2 regions of the Paenibacillus mucilaginosus 3016 genome follow, and region 2 is predicted to be linked to the other one. Evidence: riboswitches for the same ligand, from Rfam matches in the RefSeq annotation. Region 2 holds a riboswitch; the other holds the start of a gene.

Region 1 (7,760 bases), 550 kb from region 2:
ACGCTGGTCCGCCGCCGGGTCCGGGATCCCCGCCTGAAGCTGGAGCTCACGAAGGTGGGTCAGCGCACGAAGAGCGATGTCTGTATCGCCTATATCTCGGATATCTGCGATATGGAGCTGGTGGAGGCCGTGAAGGATAAAATCCAGGCCGTGGAGGTCGACGGCCTGCCGCTGGCAGAGAAGCAGCTGGAGGAGGCGATTGTCGGGAGGGGATGGAATCCGTACCCGATGGTCCGGTATTCGGAGCGGCCGGACGTGGTATCCGCCCACCTGCTCGAAGGGCATGTGATCGTCATGGTCGATACGTCCCCGTCGGTCATGATCATTCCGACGACGTTCTTCCACCATGTGCAGCACGCCGAAGAATACAGGCAGACCCCGATTGTGGGCTCTTATCTGCGCTGGGTGCGGTTCCTCGGGATCGCTGCGTCGATCTTCCTGCTTCCCCTCTGGTACCTTGTCGTCTCCTCTCCGGAGCTCAAACCTGTAGGCCTCGAGTTCGTCGGGCCGCAGCAGGAAGGGCTCATTCCGCTGCTGGGGCAGTTTCTGATCGCCGAGCTCGGTATCGACCTCATGCGGATGGCGGCCGTGCATACGCCGACGCCGCTGGCTACCGCGATGGGCCTGGTCGCTGCGATCCTGATCGGGGATATTGCAGTGAAGACGGGGCTGTTCGTCAACGAGGTTATCATGTACCTGGCCGTAGCGGCGGTCGGTACGTTCGCCACCCCGAGCTATGAGCTTTCGCTGGCGAACCGGATCTCCAGGCTGGGCCTGCTCCTCGCCGCCGCCATCTTCCGGGTGCCGGGCTTCGTGCTCGCCTCCACATTCCTGGTGGTGTTCCTGTCGGTGCAGCGCTCTTACAACACGCCGTACATGTGGCCGTTCATTCCGTTCAATCTGAAGGCGATGGTAGACATTATGGTGCGCCGCCCGTTCCTCTCGATGAAGACGCGCATGAGCCTTACGAAGACGACGGACCGGACGCGGCAGCCCGTACGGTAAGCGGGAGCGGGGACTGCTGGACGCCTCCATCGCAGGTTTGGTTTATACAGCGGTACGGCAGCACGGCTGCACGGCAGAGAGTCCCGGCAAGGGGCTCTTTTTGCTTATACAGAAAAATGCCGATCCGGCACGCCCTCCACCGGGAAAACGGCAAAAAGCGGATGATCTTAGCTGTTGTCATCCCCGGGGACATATGGTACTTTAAATGTAATGTAAAACGATAGGACTATTATTTTATTATCCATAGGCATCCTCCGCCCCCCAAGGCGGACGGTTTTCAAGGGGAAGAAGGGGCAGGGCACGATGTATCTACACGGCACAAGCAAAATCAATGGGCAAGGACATTTGGAGATCGGCGGCTGCGACACGGTGGAGCTGGCCGCGCAGTGGGGCACTCCCCTGTATGTCATGGATGAAGAGCTGATCCGTCAGCGCTGCCGCGAATTCGTGGACGCCTTCCGGGCATCGGGTCTGCCGTTTCAGGTGGCCTATGCCAGCAAAGCCTTCTGCGTCATGGCCATGTGCCGGATCGTGGAGGAAGAGGGCATGTCGCTCGACGTCGTCTCGGACGGCGAACTGTACACCGCGCTGCAGGCGGGTTTTCCGGCGGAGCGGATTCACTTCCACGGCAACAACAAGACGCCGCAGGAGCTCGAGATGGCGGTTGACGCCAGAATCGGCTGCATCGTCGTCGATAATTTCGTAGAGCTTGCGATGCTGAACGCCATCGCCGGCGAGAAGAAGCAGCGGATGAAGATCCTGCTGCGGATCACGCCGGGGGTCGACGCGCATACGCATGAATTCATATCGACCGGACAGGAAGATTCCAAGTTCGGCTTCGACCTCGGCAACGGGGCCGCCAAGCAGGCGGTGGAGACGGCCTCGGCACTGCCGCACGTCGAGCTGCTGGGCATTCATTCCCACATCGGATCGCAGATCTTCGAGGTCGGCGGCTTCGAGCTGGCCGTGGACAAGATCACGAACTTCGCGGTAACCATGCGTGAGGAGCTCGGCGTTCTCTTCCCGGTCATCAACCTCGGCGGCGGCTTTGGCATCCGCTACGTCGACGGCGATACGCCGCTTCCCGTAGCGGAGTATGTCCGCGCCATTACGGATGCGGTGAAGTCGACGTTCGGCCGGCACGGCTACCCGCTGCCGGAGATCTGGACCGAGCCGGGCCGCAGCATTGTCGGCGAGGCCGGCACGACGCTGTATACGGTCGGCACGTACAAGGATATTCCGGGGGTGCGCAAGTACGTTGCCGTGGACGGCGGGATGACGGACAATCCGCGTCCGGCCTTATACGGCGCCAAGTATGAAGCGCTGCTTGCCAACCGGGCGAACGATGCTTCGGAAGAGACGGTCTCCATCGCCGGCAAGTGCTGCGAAAGCGGCGACATGCTGATCTGGGACGTGGAGCTGCCGGCGGTGAAGTCGGGCGATGTGCTTGCCGTGGGCAGCACGGGCGCCTACAACTATGCGATGGCGAGCAACTATAACCGGCTCCGCCGTCCCGCGGTCGTCTTCGTCAAGGACGGCCGGGCGGAAGTCGTCGTGAAGCGCGAGACCTTCGAGAACCTCGTCGGCAATGACGTGATTCCGGAGCGTCTTCAGCGTCCGGTGGTGAAGAGCCTCTAAACGCGGAGGGACCGGGCCGTACCCTGATTTAGCAGGGGCGGCCGGTCTATTTGTGCAAGAGCCCGTTTCATAGTAGAATAGAGAAGATCGGCCGGCAATCCTTGCGGCCACCATAATGGACAAGAATCTAAGGAGTGTACATATCATGGCTAAACAAGCGATTATCAAGATGGCAGACGGCAACGAAATCGTACTCGACCTGTTCGAGAATGACGCACCGAACACGGTGGCCAACTTCGAGAAGCTGGCGAACTCCGGCTTCTATAACGGCATTCCGTTCCACCGCGTCATTCCGGGCTTTGTAGCTCAAGGCGGCTGCCCACACGGTACCGGTACAGGCGGTCCCGGCTATACGATCAACTGCGAGATCAACCCGAACAAGCATGAGCGCGGAACGCTGGCCATGGCTCACGCCGGCCGCAACACGGGCGGAAGCCAGTTCTACATCTGCTACGCGCCGCAGCCTCATCTTGACGGCCAGCACACGGTGTTCGGCAAAGTCGTGAAGGGCATGGAGCATGTGGACGCGTTCAAGGGACGCGAGAAGATGGAAACCGTGCAGGTCGTGGAAGCGTAAGCTTGCGGCTCAGCAGTTAATTTCAATAGCTTGAACCTTCGGGGCAGGGTGAAATTCCCTACCGGCGGTGATGGACGGCTCACGAGTTGAGCCGCCCTCAGTCCGTGACCCGCGCATCTTCATTTCCTGGCGGAAAGGAAGATGCCGGTGGACTCGGTGCAATTCCGAGACCGACAGTATAGTCTGGATGGGAGAAGGGGAAGCGAAACGGATCGAATGTCCGGTCCGGGAAGAGCAAGCCAGGCGGGCGAGTCCCGTTCGAGCCTTGCTGTCCGCTGACGTGCGTTCATGACGCATCGTCTGTTCGGGCGCAGGCAGGAACAGGGAGCGGTGTGTCCGGCGGAGCTCTTGCCGTGATCGGGAGTAGCTTAATCCAAGCTTTCACATGCGACTACGGGTGTTTTACCCGGAAGGCGCGTGTACTTTCGCACATCCGATTTCGCTCTACCGCGATTCCTTTGGCCCCTTTTTGCTTCGGCAAACAGGGGCCTTTGTGCGTTTACCGGGAAGAATACCGGAGTAGGCGCGGAGCGGCCGAACGGGATGAACCGAAGCCCGGCGGCTGCTCCCGCAGGAACGACGGGGGAGGAGTGGAATGGGATGATCATCAATGACGAGATGTATATGCGGATTGCTCTTCAGCTGGCTGCCGCAGCCGCCGGCCAAACCGGCATCAACCCGGTCGTAGGCTGCGTGCTCGTCAAGGACGGGCGTGTGGTCGGTATGGGGGCCCATCTCAAGCGCGGCGATGCGCATGCCGAGATCCACGCGCTGAACATGGCCGGAGCCGAAGCGGCGGGCAGCACGGCCTACGTGACCCTGGAGCCCTGCAGCCATCACGGCCGTACCGGCCCCTGCAGCGACCGGCTGATCCGCGAAGGCGTCAAGCGGGTCGTCGTTGCCGCGGTGGACCCGAACCCCGTGGTGGCCGGCAGCGGCATCGCCCGGCTGCGGGCCCAGGGCATCGAGGTCACCGAAGGCGTGCTGGCGGCGGAGTCGGAGGCGCTCAACGAAGCGTTCAACAAATATATTGTGACGCGGAGGCCGTTCGTTACGGTGAAGACGGCGAGCACGCTGGACGGCAAAGTGGCCGCGGCGGGCGGCGACAGCAAGTGGATCACCGGGGAAGCCGCACGGGGCTACGTGCATACGCTGCGGCACCGCCACCAGGCGATCCTCACGGGCGTCGGCACGGTGATGGCCGATGATCCGCAGCTGACGACCCGGCTTCCGGTGCCCGGGCTCTCGCCGGTCCGCATCATCGCGGACTCGATGCTGCGGATCCCGCTGGAGTCGAAGCTGCTGCATGACGGCGAGGCGCCCGTGATCGTGCTCACGACGGCGGAGGCCCCGGAGGACCGCCGGCGTGCGCTGGAGGCGCTCGGCGTGCAGGTCATTGACTGCGGCCCGGGACCTGCGGTCGATCTCGAAGCCGCCCTCGCACGGCTCGGGGAGCTGGAGATCGGCTCCGTACTCGTGGAGGCGGGCGGCAAGCTGGCCGGCGCCTTCCTGGAGCGGCGGCTGGCCGACAAGCTTGTGCTGTTCTTCGCACCGAAGATTATCGGCGGCGGGGCGGAGGCCCCCGGCACGTTCGATTTCCCGGGGTTCCGTGCGATGCGGCAGGCGATTCGTCTTGAACGGATGACCGTAGAGACCTTCGGGGAGGATGTCTGCTTCACGGGATACCCCAGCTATGAGGCTGCCGACAGCTAGCTTGAAGCTGGCACGGCGGCGAAAGGAAGGAATCAACCATGTTTACTGGCATTATTGAAGAAATCGGTACGCTGCGGCGGATCGCCAGACAGGGGGAGGCCATGGTGCTGACCATCGGGGCAAGCCGCGTGCTGGAGGATGTGAAGCTCGGCGACAGCATCTCCGTCAATGGGGTCTGCTTAACGGTCGTGTCTTACGACAAGGAGTCGTTCACGGTCGACGTGATGCCGGAGACCTTCCGCCGGACGAACCTCGAGCGCCTGTCCTCCGGCTCGCCCCTCAACCTGGAGCGTGCGATGGCGGCCAACGGGCGGTTCGGCGGCCATATCGTGCAGGGCCATGTCGATTCAACCGGCACAATCGTGGGCCGCACCGCGGAGGCAAACGCCGTGGTGTTCCGTGTCTCGCCGAAGGACCCCGGCCTGCTCAAATATGTGCTGCCGCACGGCTCGATCACGATCGACGGAATCTCCCTGACCGTCGTAGAGGCGGACAACGCGGAATTCACGGTCTCGATCATTCCCCATACCCTGGCCGAGACCGTGCTGCAGCATAAGAAGCCCGGCGACGAAGTGAATCTCGAAGCGGACGTGCTCGGCAAGTATATCGAGCGGCTGCTTGGGTTCCAGGGAGGACAGGGGGGTTCCATGTCCCGTGCCCGCGGCCGGCTGACTGCCGATTTTTTGAGCGACAACGGGTTCCTCTAAAGGAGCCGGTACAAAGAGCAGGGCAGGAGACGGAGAGAACCGTACTGAAGGAGGGCGAGAGCTTATGTCGGAAGCAAATCAAGAAGGAAAGTCCCCGGAGCTCCGGTTTCATACCATTGAGGAGGCCTTGGCCGATCTGAATGAGGGGCGGGTCATTATCGTCGTCGACGACGAAGACCGCGAGAACGAGGGGGACTTTGTGGCGCTGGCCGAGAAATCCACGCCCGAAGTTATCAATTTCATGATTAAAGAAGGCCGCGGCCTGGTGTGCGTGCCGATTACCGAGGAACGGGCGCAGGAGCTCGATCTTCCGCCGATGGTCGCCCGCAATACCGATTACCACGGTACGGCGTTCACCGTATCGGTGGACGCGGTGGAGACGACCACCGGCATCTCGGCGGCGGAGCGCTCGCGTACCGTGCAGGCGCTGATCGACCCGGCGACGAAGCCCCATGCCTTCCGCCGTCCGGGCCACATGTTCCCGCTGGTGGCACGCAAGGGGGGCGTCCTGCGCCGTGCCGGCCACACGGAGGCGGCCGTGGATCTGGCCCGCCTGTGCGGGTCGTATCCGGCAGGCGTCATCTGCGAGGTGATCAAGGAAGACGGCGAGATGGCCCGTGTTCCCGAGCTGATGGAGATTGCGAAGAAGCATGACCTCAAGATCATTACGATCCAGGATCTGATCGCCTACCGCAACCGCATGGAGAAGCTCGTCCAGCGCGAGGTGGAAGTGCGCATGCCGACCGACTTCGGCGTCTTCACGGCCGTAGCCTACACGAACGATGTGGACGGCAAGGAGCATGTCGCCCTGGTCAAGGGCGGTATCGACAGCAGCCGTCCTACACTGGTGCGCGTGCATTCGGAGTGCCTTACCGGCGACGTATTCCACTCCCACCGCTGCGACTGCGGACCGCAGCTGGCCGCCGCGCTGAAGCAGATCGACGAGGCTGGCGAAGGCGTGCTGCTCTACATGCGCCAGGAAGGGCGCGGAATCGGTCTGATCAACAAGCTAAAAGCCTACAAGCTGCAGGAGACGGGGCTTGACACGGTGGACGCGAACCTGCAGCTCGGCTTCGCGGCGGATCTGCGGGATTACGGCATCGGGGCGCAGATCCTGAGAGATCTCGGCGTCGGCCAGATCCGCCTCATGACGAACAACCCGCGCAAGATCCGCGGACTTGAGGGCTACGGCCTGCAGGTGGTTGAGCGGGTGCCGCTGCAGATGCAGGAGAATGAGGACAATACGGGCTATCTGCATACGAAGCGCAGCAAGCTCGGGCATTTGCTTGAATTTAACATCTAAAAATTTGTTCAATCATGGAAGGGAAGTTGAAGACATATGGCGAAAGTATACGAAGGACATTTGGTATCTCAGGGACTGCGTTACGGTATTGTGGTAGGAAGGTTCAACGAATTCATTACGAATAAGCTGCTCGGCGGCGCGCTCGATGCGCTGAAGCGTCACGGCGTGCAGGAAGACGAGATTGAGATTGCCTGGGTGCCGGGCGCCTTTGAAATTCCGCTGATCACCCAGAAGATGGCTGAGAGCGGCCGGTACGATGCGGTGATTACCCTCGGTGCGGTGATCCGCGGGAGCACGCCTCACTTTGACTATGTGTGCAGCGAAGCGGCCAAAGGCGTGGCGGCCATCGCGCTGAAGACGGGCGTGCCTACGATCTTCGGCGTGCTGACGACCGATTCCATCGAACAGGCGGTTGAGCGTGCGGGCACGAAGGCCGGCAACAAGGGCTGGGAAGCCGCGGCAAGCGCCATCGAGATGGCCAACCTCTCCAAGCAATTCGCGAAGTAACGAAGCCACAGTTCCTGGGCAGTAAGGGGGAACAGACCACAAGTGAAAGTCACGGTAAAGCTGGAAACCTTCGAGGGCCCCCTTGATTTGCTGCTTCACTTGATAGATCAGGCGGAAGTCGATATCTACGACATTCCGATTAAGGACATTACCGATCAGTATATGGAATACCTTGGGGCGATGCAGGAGCTGGAGCTCGAGGTCACGAGCGAGTTTCTCGTCATGGCCGCGACCCTGCTCTCCATCAAGAGCAAGATGCTCCTGCCGAAGCCGCCGGTGCTCGATCTCGAGTTCGACGATTACATGCAGG
Region 2 (7,760 bases):
AGTGGAAGAAGCGACGGATGCGGAAGTGAGGCACAATTACGAAGTGAACGTGTTCGGCAGCTTGAACGTCATTCGCGCCGTCCTTCCGCAGATGAGAAAGCAGCGTTCGGGGCACGTCATCAATCTCTCGTCGGTTGGCGGACTTACCGGCCTGGCAGGATGGGGCCTGTACTGCTCGACAAAATTCGCGGTCGAAGGGATCACGGAAGCGATGGCCCGGGAGCTGGCACCTCTCGGCATCCACACGACGGCAGTGGAACCGGGCTTTTTCCGGACGGATTTCCTCGATGCGAGCTCCTTGATTCGATCCGGGAACGTAATCGAAGATTATGCGGAAACGGTAGGCGAAATGCGGAATTTTGCAACACAAGTGAACAAGAAGCAGCCTGGCGACCCGAAAAAATTGGCCCAGGCGATCCTGACGCTGGCCGGCTCCGAGCATCCGCCCGTACACCTGCCGCTCGGCAAGGATACGCTGGCCTATTATAAGGAAAAGAAAGACAGGATGGACAGCGAAATCGAACAATGGTATGACGTCATCACCGGTACGGATCATGATGATGTGAAGTAGTCCAATCGCAGCCAGGCCAGGGGGATCCCCCTGGTCTTTTTTTAGATGCAGACGGTCGGTCTGGTTCTCCATAGGCAAGAAAGGGAAGAATCAGGAGGGTTGACTGTGATAATAAGTGCACATATAATAAGTATACTTATTAATTGAGAAAGGGGCAGGAAGAACGGGATGCAGTTCGATCATGAGGAACACTCTCTCGGATTTATCCTGAATACAACGACCTCTCTGATTAAGAGAGTCATGAGCGCGCATATGAAGCAGCACGATCTGACACCGGAGCAGTTCGGCGTGCTGATGCAGCTCCGTATGCGGGATGGCATCAGCCAGAAGAAGCTGGCTGAAGTGATGTACAAGGACCAGCCGACGGTCGGCAAGATCATCGAGAAGCTGGAGAGCAAAGGATGGGTGCGGCGGGAAGCCGATCCGGCCGACCGCAGGGCTTTTGTGCTCCGCCTTACGGACGAAGCGAGCCGCAAGCAGAACGAGCTGCAGGCCTTGTCCGACCAAATGTACATTCAGGCAATGGAAGGCGTAACGCAGGAAGAGTTCAAGGAGCTTATCCGGATCATCAACAAAATTAATCGCAATTTGGTAAAGTAGTTTTTTGCAGCCAGAGAGAGAAAAGGATGGATGGAATTGAAATCGACAGTAAGATCCCTGCTACAATTGGTACCGACCCGGGTAGGCCTGGTGTTCGCAATCTTCGTGCCGATGATCTTCACGATTATCTGGATGACGGGCTACAGCGGAGCGGCGGAGAGGCTCGACCGGCTCCACATCGGTCTGGTGAACGAGGATGTGCAGAAAGGCGCCGCCATGGCAGAATACGTCGCTCAGCATGCGCCATTCCAGACGGAGATCGAACCGTCCCGCCAGGATGCCCTGGCGAAGCTGAATGAGGGGAAGACGGATATGGTGATCGTCATCCCGGCCGACGCATCGGCTGAGGCGCAGGAGCGGGGCAGCGCGAAGCTGACGTATTATGTGAACGAGCGCAATTCCGAGCTCGTGAAGTCGGTGATGGAGGGGATGGCGGGCAAGCTTACGGCGCAGCTCAACACGGTTGTGGTCCCGGATGCGAAGCCGCTTCCGATCCAGGCGGAGATGGTGAAGATGAACGGTGTCTCTGATTTCTCCACCTCGATGCTGCCGATGATTCTCGGCTTCCTGCCTTATATTGCGGTGATGACGATGAACATCCAGTTCAATCTCGCCTCCCAGATCCTGAAACGGCAGCACGGCAGGTGGCGGCTGTTCTTCGCCAGGCAGCTGCTTCTGGCAGCGGTCACCGTCGTCGTACCGTTCGTGCTGGCTGTGATTTGCAAGCTGTTCCTGACCGTACAGGGGAGCTTCTGGCAGGTGTGGGGATTTGAGATGCTTGTCTTTGCCGCATGCATTGCCGTGACACAGCTCGCCTTCGTGCTCTTCGGCAATGCGGGACCGCTCTTTAACATATTCTTGATCCCAATCCAGCTGATGACGGCGGGCAACATCATCTCCGCCTCGATGCTCTCCCCGCTGTATCGTCATCTGGGGGCGTTCCTCCCGGTACCGAACGGGGTCCAGGGGGCTATGAACCTGGTGTACGGCGGGGGCTCCCTAACGGATTATGCGGTGTCCCTTGGGCTCATCACCCTGGCTGCCTGGGGGCTCAGCGTGCTTCGGATCGCGCTGATCAAAGAGGCGCCTGCGGTTGTCCCGGTTCAATCTGCGGCTTAAGCCTGAGTACCATACTGGGCAGCATGGAAAAAAGAGAGAGTCCCTCCAAAAAGGAAGGACTCTCTCTTTTGCTGTGCGGGCCCTGAATGCCAGGATACCGAAAAAAAGGGCCCCGCCTCTGTGCGGCGGAGCCCAGCTTGATGAAGTGCTGCGGCAGCGAGCCGCGGTACATCCCTTAGGCCGCCGCGGTGCCTTGAACCGTCTCGGTCTGATCCTGCGTGCGGGTCATGAACCACAGCGTGGACCAGATCAGGATGAAGCCAACGAGCTGGCCTGCGGTGAGAGCCTGGTGGAACACCAGCCAGTTCACAAGAACGCCGACCGCCGGGAAGGACAGCTCCGCAAGGGTCGCGTAGGAGGCCTTGGTGCTGGACAGCCCCTTGTAGTACAGGAGCAGGCTGAGCAGCCCCGGGAAGAACGCCTGGAACAGCAGGTTGATGCCGATGACCGTCAGCGCGCCCGCACTGCCGGTGACCGCCCAGGCATCATTGCTTGCGAGCAGCAGAGCGGAGAGCAGCGGCAGCGCCAGCAGGAAGCGCAGGGACGTCACAACCGGGAAGTCCAGCCCCCGGCCGAGCAGGTATTTGCCCATCACCGTGGATCCGCCCCAGAGGGAAGCGGCCAGGATCGAGAAGAGGCAGGCCACCGTGCCGAGATCCGTCCAGCCGAGCTGCGGAGCGGCGAAGCCGAAGGTGAGCAGATAAGTACCGGCCAGCGCGAGGGCCAGGTACGTGAAGAACCGTGAAGGCAGAGCTTCCTTCAGCAGCACGCGCGCCAGGATGATTGCGAACAGCGGCTGCAGCTTCTGCAGCAGCAGGATCGCATTGGCATTGCCGTGCGAGAAGGCGGCCGTGAAGAGCACGGTGGCGATCGCCGAGCCGCCCCAGGAGATGAAGAGCAGGGCGCCGATCACGCCCCAGCTCCACCTGCCGCCGAGCGATCTGCGGTGCTTGATGAGCAGCGGGACGGCGACGAAAGCGAGCAGCACATGCTCGATGAAGACGATCTGGGCCGACGTGAAGCTCTCAAGGAGCAGGATGCGGAACAGGGGATCGAGCCCCCAGAGGACGGCCCCGAGGGCCACATACCAGATGCCGAGAGAGCCGCGGCTCCAGGTCATGCTTCTGTTGTTGATACGGCTGACTGCGTTTGCCAATTCAAAAACCTCCCTGAAAGATGTGGTGTTTGAATTGAACCTTCCTTTCGAAAGTAAATGCCCCCGCTGCACGAAACAACGGGGGCATCGACGAATAAACTCGTTCAAAAGTCATTTTTGAACAAGCCATTCTTCACCTTCTCCCATCCGGACTGTCACCGTCGGCCTTGGGTTCTCACCAAGTCAGTCCCGTCCCCGGCACGAAGCCGGAAGCGGGAGTCGCGGGCTGAGATACACGAACGTATCATCACCGCCGGTAGGGAATTGCACCCTGCCCCGAAGGTTCATATTCAGTTAAGTGGAATCGTAACACAGGTAAGCCGACCTGACAAGACGGTATTGGGCCCTTTTTCAGAAAATTTTCAGAAAAAGGCTTACAATGCCGCTGCCAGGGTCCGGACGAACGCTTCCAGACCGGCCTGGTCCTCTTCGTCGAAGCGGTTCTTCTCCGGGCTGTCGATGTCCAGCACGCCGAGCAGCTCGCCGTCCTTCAGGATCGGCACGACGATCTCGGACTGGGATGCCGCGTCGCAGGCGATATGCCCTGGGAACTCATGCACGTCAGCAACGCGAACGGTTTCCCTGAGGGAGGCGGAGGTGCCGCAGACGCCCTTGCCGAGCGGGATCCGTACGCAGGCCGGCAGGCCCTGGAACGGCCCGAGCACGAGCTCGTTGTTCTCTATGAGGTAAAAGCCCACCCAGTTCACGCGGCCTAGGAACTGGTTCAGCAGGGCCGAGGCGTTGGCCAGATTGGCGATGCGGGAGCTCTCGTCCGCCACCAGGGCGGCAAGCTGCGAGCACAAGGCCGCGTACTGCTCCTCCCGCGTACCGGAGTAGGTCAGGGATTGAAACATGGGGATTCCTTCTTTCATGGTAATGTCGAACCCCTCCATTGTAACGCATTTGGCTCCCCGTTTCATGAAGTTCTAGGCAAGATTTTGACAGAGCTGTTAAGAAAGCGGACTGGGAGCCGCCCGGAGGGCAAAAAGTGGTTGTCCGCGCCTCGCGGGCCATGTCATAATCGAAGCAGGGTGAATGCCCTCTACATCTAAGAAATGAGTGATGAGGTTGACCATCAGGATCATTACGGACGGCGGAGCCGATCTTCCTCAAGGGATGCCGGAGGAATGCAAGCTGCATATCGTGCCTCTCCATGTCACCTTCGGAGAACAGGCCTTCCAGCTCCAGCAGGGCATGCGGACCTTTTATTCCATCATGAAAACGAATTCAGTTCTTCCCAAAACCGCGAGTCCCTCTCCCCAGGATTTTGTGGAAGCCTTCGAACGATATCCGGCAGACGATCTCCTGGTGATCGCGATGTCATCCGGTCTCAGCAGTACGTACCAGCATGCGGTCATGGCCAGGAATATGGTGCTCGAGGAAGGAAGCCCGCGGCGTATCGAGGTCATCGACACGCGTACGGCATCGATCGGGCAGGCGCTGATTGCTTACCGGTCGTGGAAGGAGATCCAGGCCGGGCGTACCTTCGATGAAGTGGCGGCCGCCGCGCAGGCGTTTGCCGAAGGGGCGAAGACGCTCTTCTACCTCGACACGCTGGAGAATGTGGTGAAGGGCGGACGGCTCAGCCAGGGCAAGGGAGCGATCGCTTCCGTGCTCAACATCAAGCTCTTCATGCAGGCGAGCGCAGAGGGTACCGTCGAGGTCGTGGACAAGGTGCGGGGCAAGAAGAACGCGCTCACGCGCCTGATCGACAAGATCGACGAGCTTGGCGGCTCGGCAGCCGGCAAGGTGATCGGGATCGCTCACAGCACCACGGAAGAGGAAGTGCGCGGCGTACTGGACCGCATCCTTGCGAAGCACCCGTTCCGGGAGGTCTTCATTACGGAGGTCGGGCCGGTGATCGGCACGTACGCCGGCGAGGGCGGGATCGTCGTCAGCTATGCATAGATGGCAAGCCTATGAGGTCCAGAAACCGGTTCCCGGAAGGGGGAGCCGGTTTTTTTGAACATTCGTATGCCGGGCTGCGGCGGGAGATGGGGGCAGGAGGTTTTATCTTTCATTTATTACCAGAAATGCAAGGAGGATGATATACTGATAGCAGAAGCAGCAGAAGGAGGGGGAGTCAAAAATAAGCGCCTCTCCGCGGGGGAGAAGCGCTTCGAAGGTATGATCGTGAACCAGGCTTATGCGCTCCGGGCTTCCGGCAGCTTCACCGTCTGTCCCTTCGGCTTCTCGTTGGCCCGCAGGAACATCCAGACCCCGCTCAGCAGCACGGCTCCGGCCGCGGCCTGCAGCCAGGTCAAAGATTCGCCGAGCAGCAGGTAAGCAAGCAGGGTGGAGCCCAGGGGCTCGCCGAGGACGCTCATCGACACGGACTCGGGCCGCATGTACTTCAGCAGCCAGTTGAACAGATAGTGGCCGAAGAGGGTCGGGACGATCGCCAGCAGCAGGAAGTTGCCCCACTCCGCCGCCGGATAGCCGCCGAACGGGTGCCCGAGCACCAGGTTGTACACGGCAAGCACCAGAGCGGCGAACAGGAAGACGAAGAAGCTGTACAGGAACGACGGGACACGGGAGACGAGCTTTTTGCCCAGAATCATATGTACGGCTACCGCCGCCGTGCCCAGCAGGGAGAGCAGATCGCCGAGCAGGGCTTCGGTCGTCGTCCCCCAGTCGCCCCAGCCGATCAGGACGGCACCGGCAATGGCCGTCAGCATGCTGAGCACGGCCAGCGGGGTGGTCTTCTGCCCGAGGAACAGCACCGCGCCGAGCAGGACGAATACCGGCTCAAGGGCGAGGATCGCCGTGGACGAAGCCACGGTCGTGAATCGCAGGGAGCCCATCCACAGCAGGAAGTGAAGGCCGAGGGCGAGCCCGGAACAGAACAGGCCGCCCCACTCCCGCAGGGACAGCCGCGTCAGCTCGCTGCGGTACTTGAACAGGAACGGCAGCATGAGCAGGGTGGTCAGCAGCAGCCGGTACATCGCGATGACGGCGACCGGCGCATTTGACCAACGGACAAAAATGGACGAAAAAGAAATCGCTACGATGCCGACAAGCAGCAGCAGCGAAAAGGGAACGCGCGGACGCGTCTCAGTAGTCATGAGGCGGATTCTCCAATCGGTGGTGTGCGCGGCGCGGAGGCCGCTTGGCGGTTCACAAGATAAACGCCGGAGATGATCAGCAGGGCGCCGATCAGATGGTACGCGTGCAGGGATTCGCCGGTGAACAAGATGGCGAATACCGCGCTGAACAGCGGGATCAGGTTCAGGAACCCGGAACAGCGGGAGGGCCCGATGGCCGCGACGGCCGCATTCCAGGCGGTCAGTGCCGCTACGGAGGCGAGAATGCCGATATACAGGATGCCGGCGAGAATGCCGGGACTCCAGGCAATGTCCGGCCGGCGCACGATCCACTCTCCCACGGTGAACGGCAGAAGGATCAGGGAGCCCATGAGCACGGTCGTCACAAAGAGAGCGCGGGGGGGCAGCATGCCGGCGTACTTCTTCATGCCGACGGTATACACGGCCCAACAGGCGACGGCGAGCATCATCCACAGGTCGCCCCGGTTGAACGAGAGGCCGAGCAGCGCCTCCCAGCTGCCCCGGGTCACGATCCACAGGACGCCGGCGATGGAGAGGCCCATCGCGGGAAGGGCTCCCCAGCGCAGCCGGCCCCCGAGCATCAGCGGGGTGACGAGCACGATGAGGATCGGCGTGGCCGAGTTCATCAGGGCCGCATTGATCGGGCTCGTGTACTGCACGGCAATGTAGAGCAGGGTGTTGAAGCCCGCGATGCCGGTCAGGGAGAGCAGGAGAAGCGGCCGCCAGTGCTGCAGCAGCCGGCTGCGGTGCCGCCAGAACTCGCCGCCCCAGTAGGGCAGGGTTACGAGCAGCGCCAGCGTCCAGCGGAGCTCGGCGAGCAGCAGGGGCGGGACGAAGGGAACGATGGCCCTGCCCACCACAAAATTGCCTCCCCACAGGCAGGTCGCCGCCACGAGCAGAAACAGGGGCGATTGGAGCGGCTTCCAGGCCATGAAGCATCTCTCCTTACGGTATGGTTGATAGGTGACACAGCCGGTCAGCTCACATCCGTCTATTATAGCATGGCCGCTCACCGTCATCACCCCTTATTTACAGGGAGACGGCGAACAGTTGACCTATGTAATATTATTGTAAAAATGAACCAAACAGCCCAAATATTTGGTATCATGGGTATCGAACCGGCGAAAGGGGACATTTTGCGGCATGTTTCGAATCACTGCTGTCCATCTCGGTTCCTTCCCGGCGGACACGCCGGAAGGAGACGAATTATATACCTCGCTGCTGGCATTCGTGCCGGTATCCAAGCGGG

The links. A riboswitch is a leader RNA that binds a small molecule or an ion and turns the genes downstream of it on or off. The one in region 2 is predicted to bind FMN.
Region 1: another riboswitch for FMN. It lies ahead of ribD (bifunctional diaminohydroxyphosphoribosylaminopyrimidine deaminase/5-amino-6-(5-phosphoribosylamino)uracil reductase RibD); the one in region 2 lies ahead of PM3016_RS17220 (DMT family transporter).

What each region holds. Positions count from the first base shown of each region.
Region 1 covers NC_016935.1:3,404,499-3,412,258, forward strand. The annotation lists gene PM3016_RS14730 (spore germination protein) at 1-1,005, shown strand, start outside; gene lysA (diaminopimelate decarboxylase) at 1,309-2,643, shown strand; gene PM3016_RS14740 (peptidylprolyl isomerase) at 2,789-3,220, shown strand; FMN riboswitch at 3,251-3,423, shown strand; gene ribD (bifunctional diaminohydroxyphosphoribosylaminopyrimidine deaminase/5-amino-6-(5-phosphoribosylamino)uracil reductase RibD) at 3,821-4,933, shown strand; gene ribE (riboflavin synthase) at 4,972-5,640, shown strand; gene PM3016_RS14755 (bifunctional 3,4-dihydroxy-2-butanone-4-phosphate synthase/GTP cyclohydrolase II) at 5,705-6,943, shown strand; gene ribH (6,7-dimethyl-8-ribityllumazine synthase) at 6,980-7,450, shown strand; gene PM3016_RS14765 (segregation and condensation protein A) at 7,493-7,760, shown strand, end outside.
Region 2 covers NC_016935.1:3,958,792-3,966,551, forward strand. The annotation lists gene PM3016_RS17205 (oxidoreductase) at 1-571, shown strand, start outside; gene PM3016_RS17210 (MarR family winged helix-turn-helix transcriptional regulator) at 740-1,171, shown strand; gene PM3016_RS17215 (YhgE/Pip domain-containing protein) at 1,202-2,290, shown strand; gene PM3016_RS17220 (DMT family transporter) at 2,466-3,446, opposite strand; FMN riboswitch at 3,578-3,734, opposite strand; gene PM3016_RS17225 (GAF domain-containing protein) at 3,821-4,300, opposite strand; gene PM3016_RS17230 (DegV family protein) at 4,509-5,354, shown strand; gene PM3016_RS17235 (DMT family transporter) at 5,591-6,511, opposite strand; gene PM3016_RS17240 (DMT family transporter) at 6,508-7,443, opposite strand; gene PM3016_RS17245 (4'-phosphopantetheinyl transferase family protein) at 7,655-7,760, shown strand, end outside.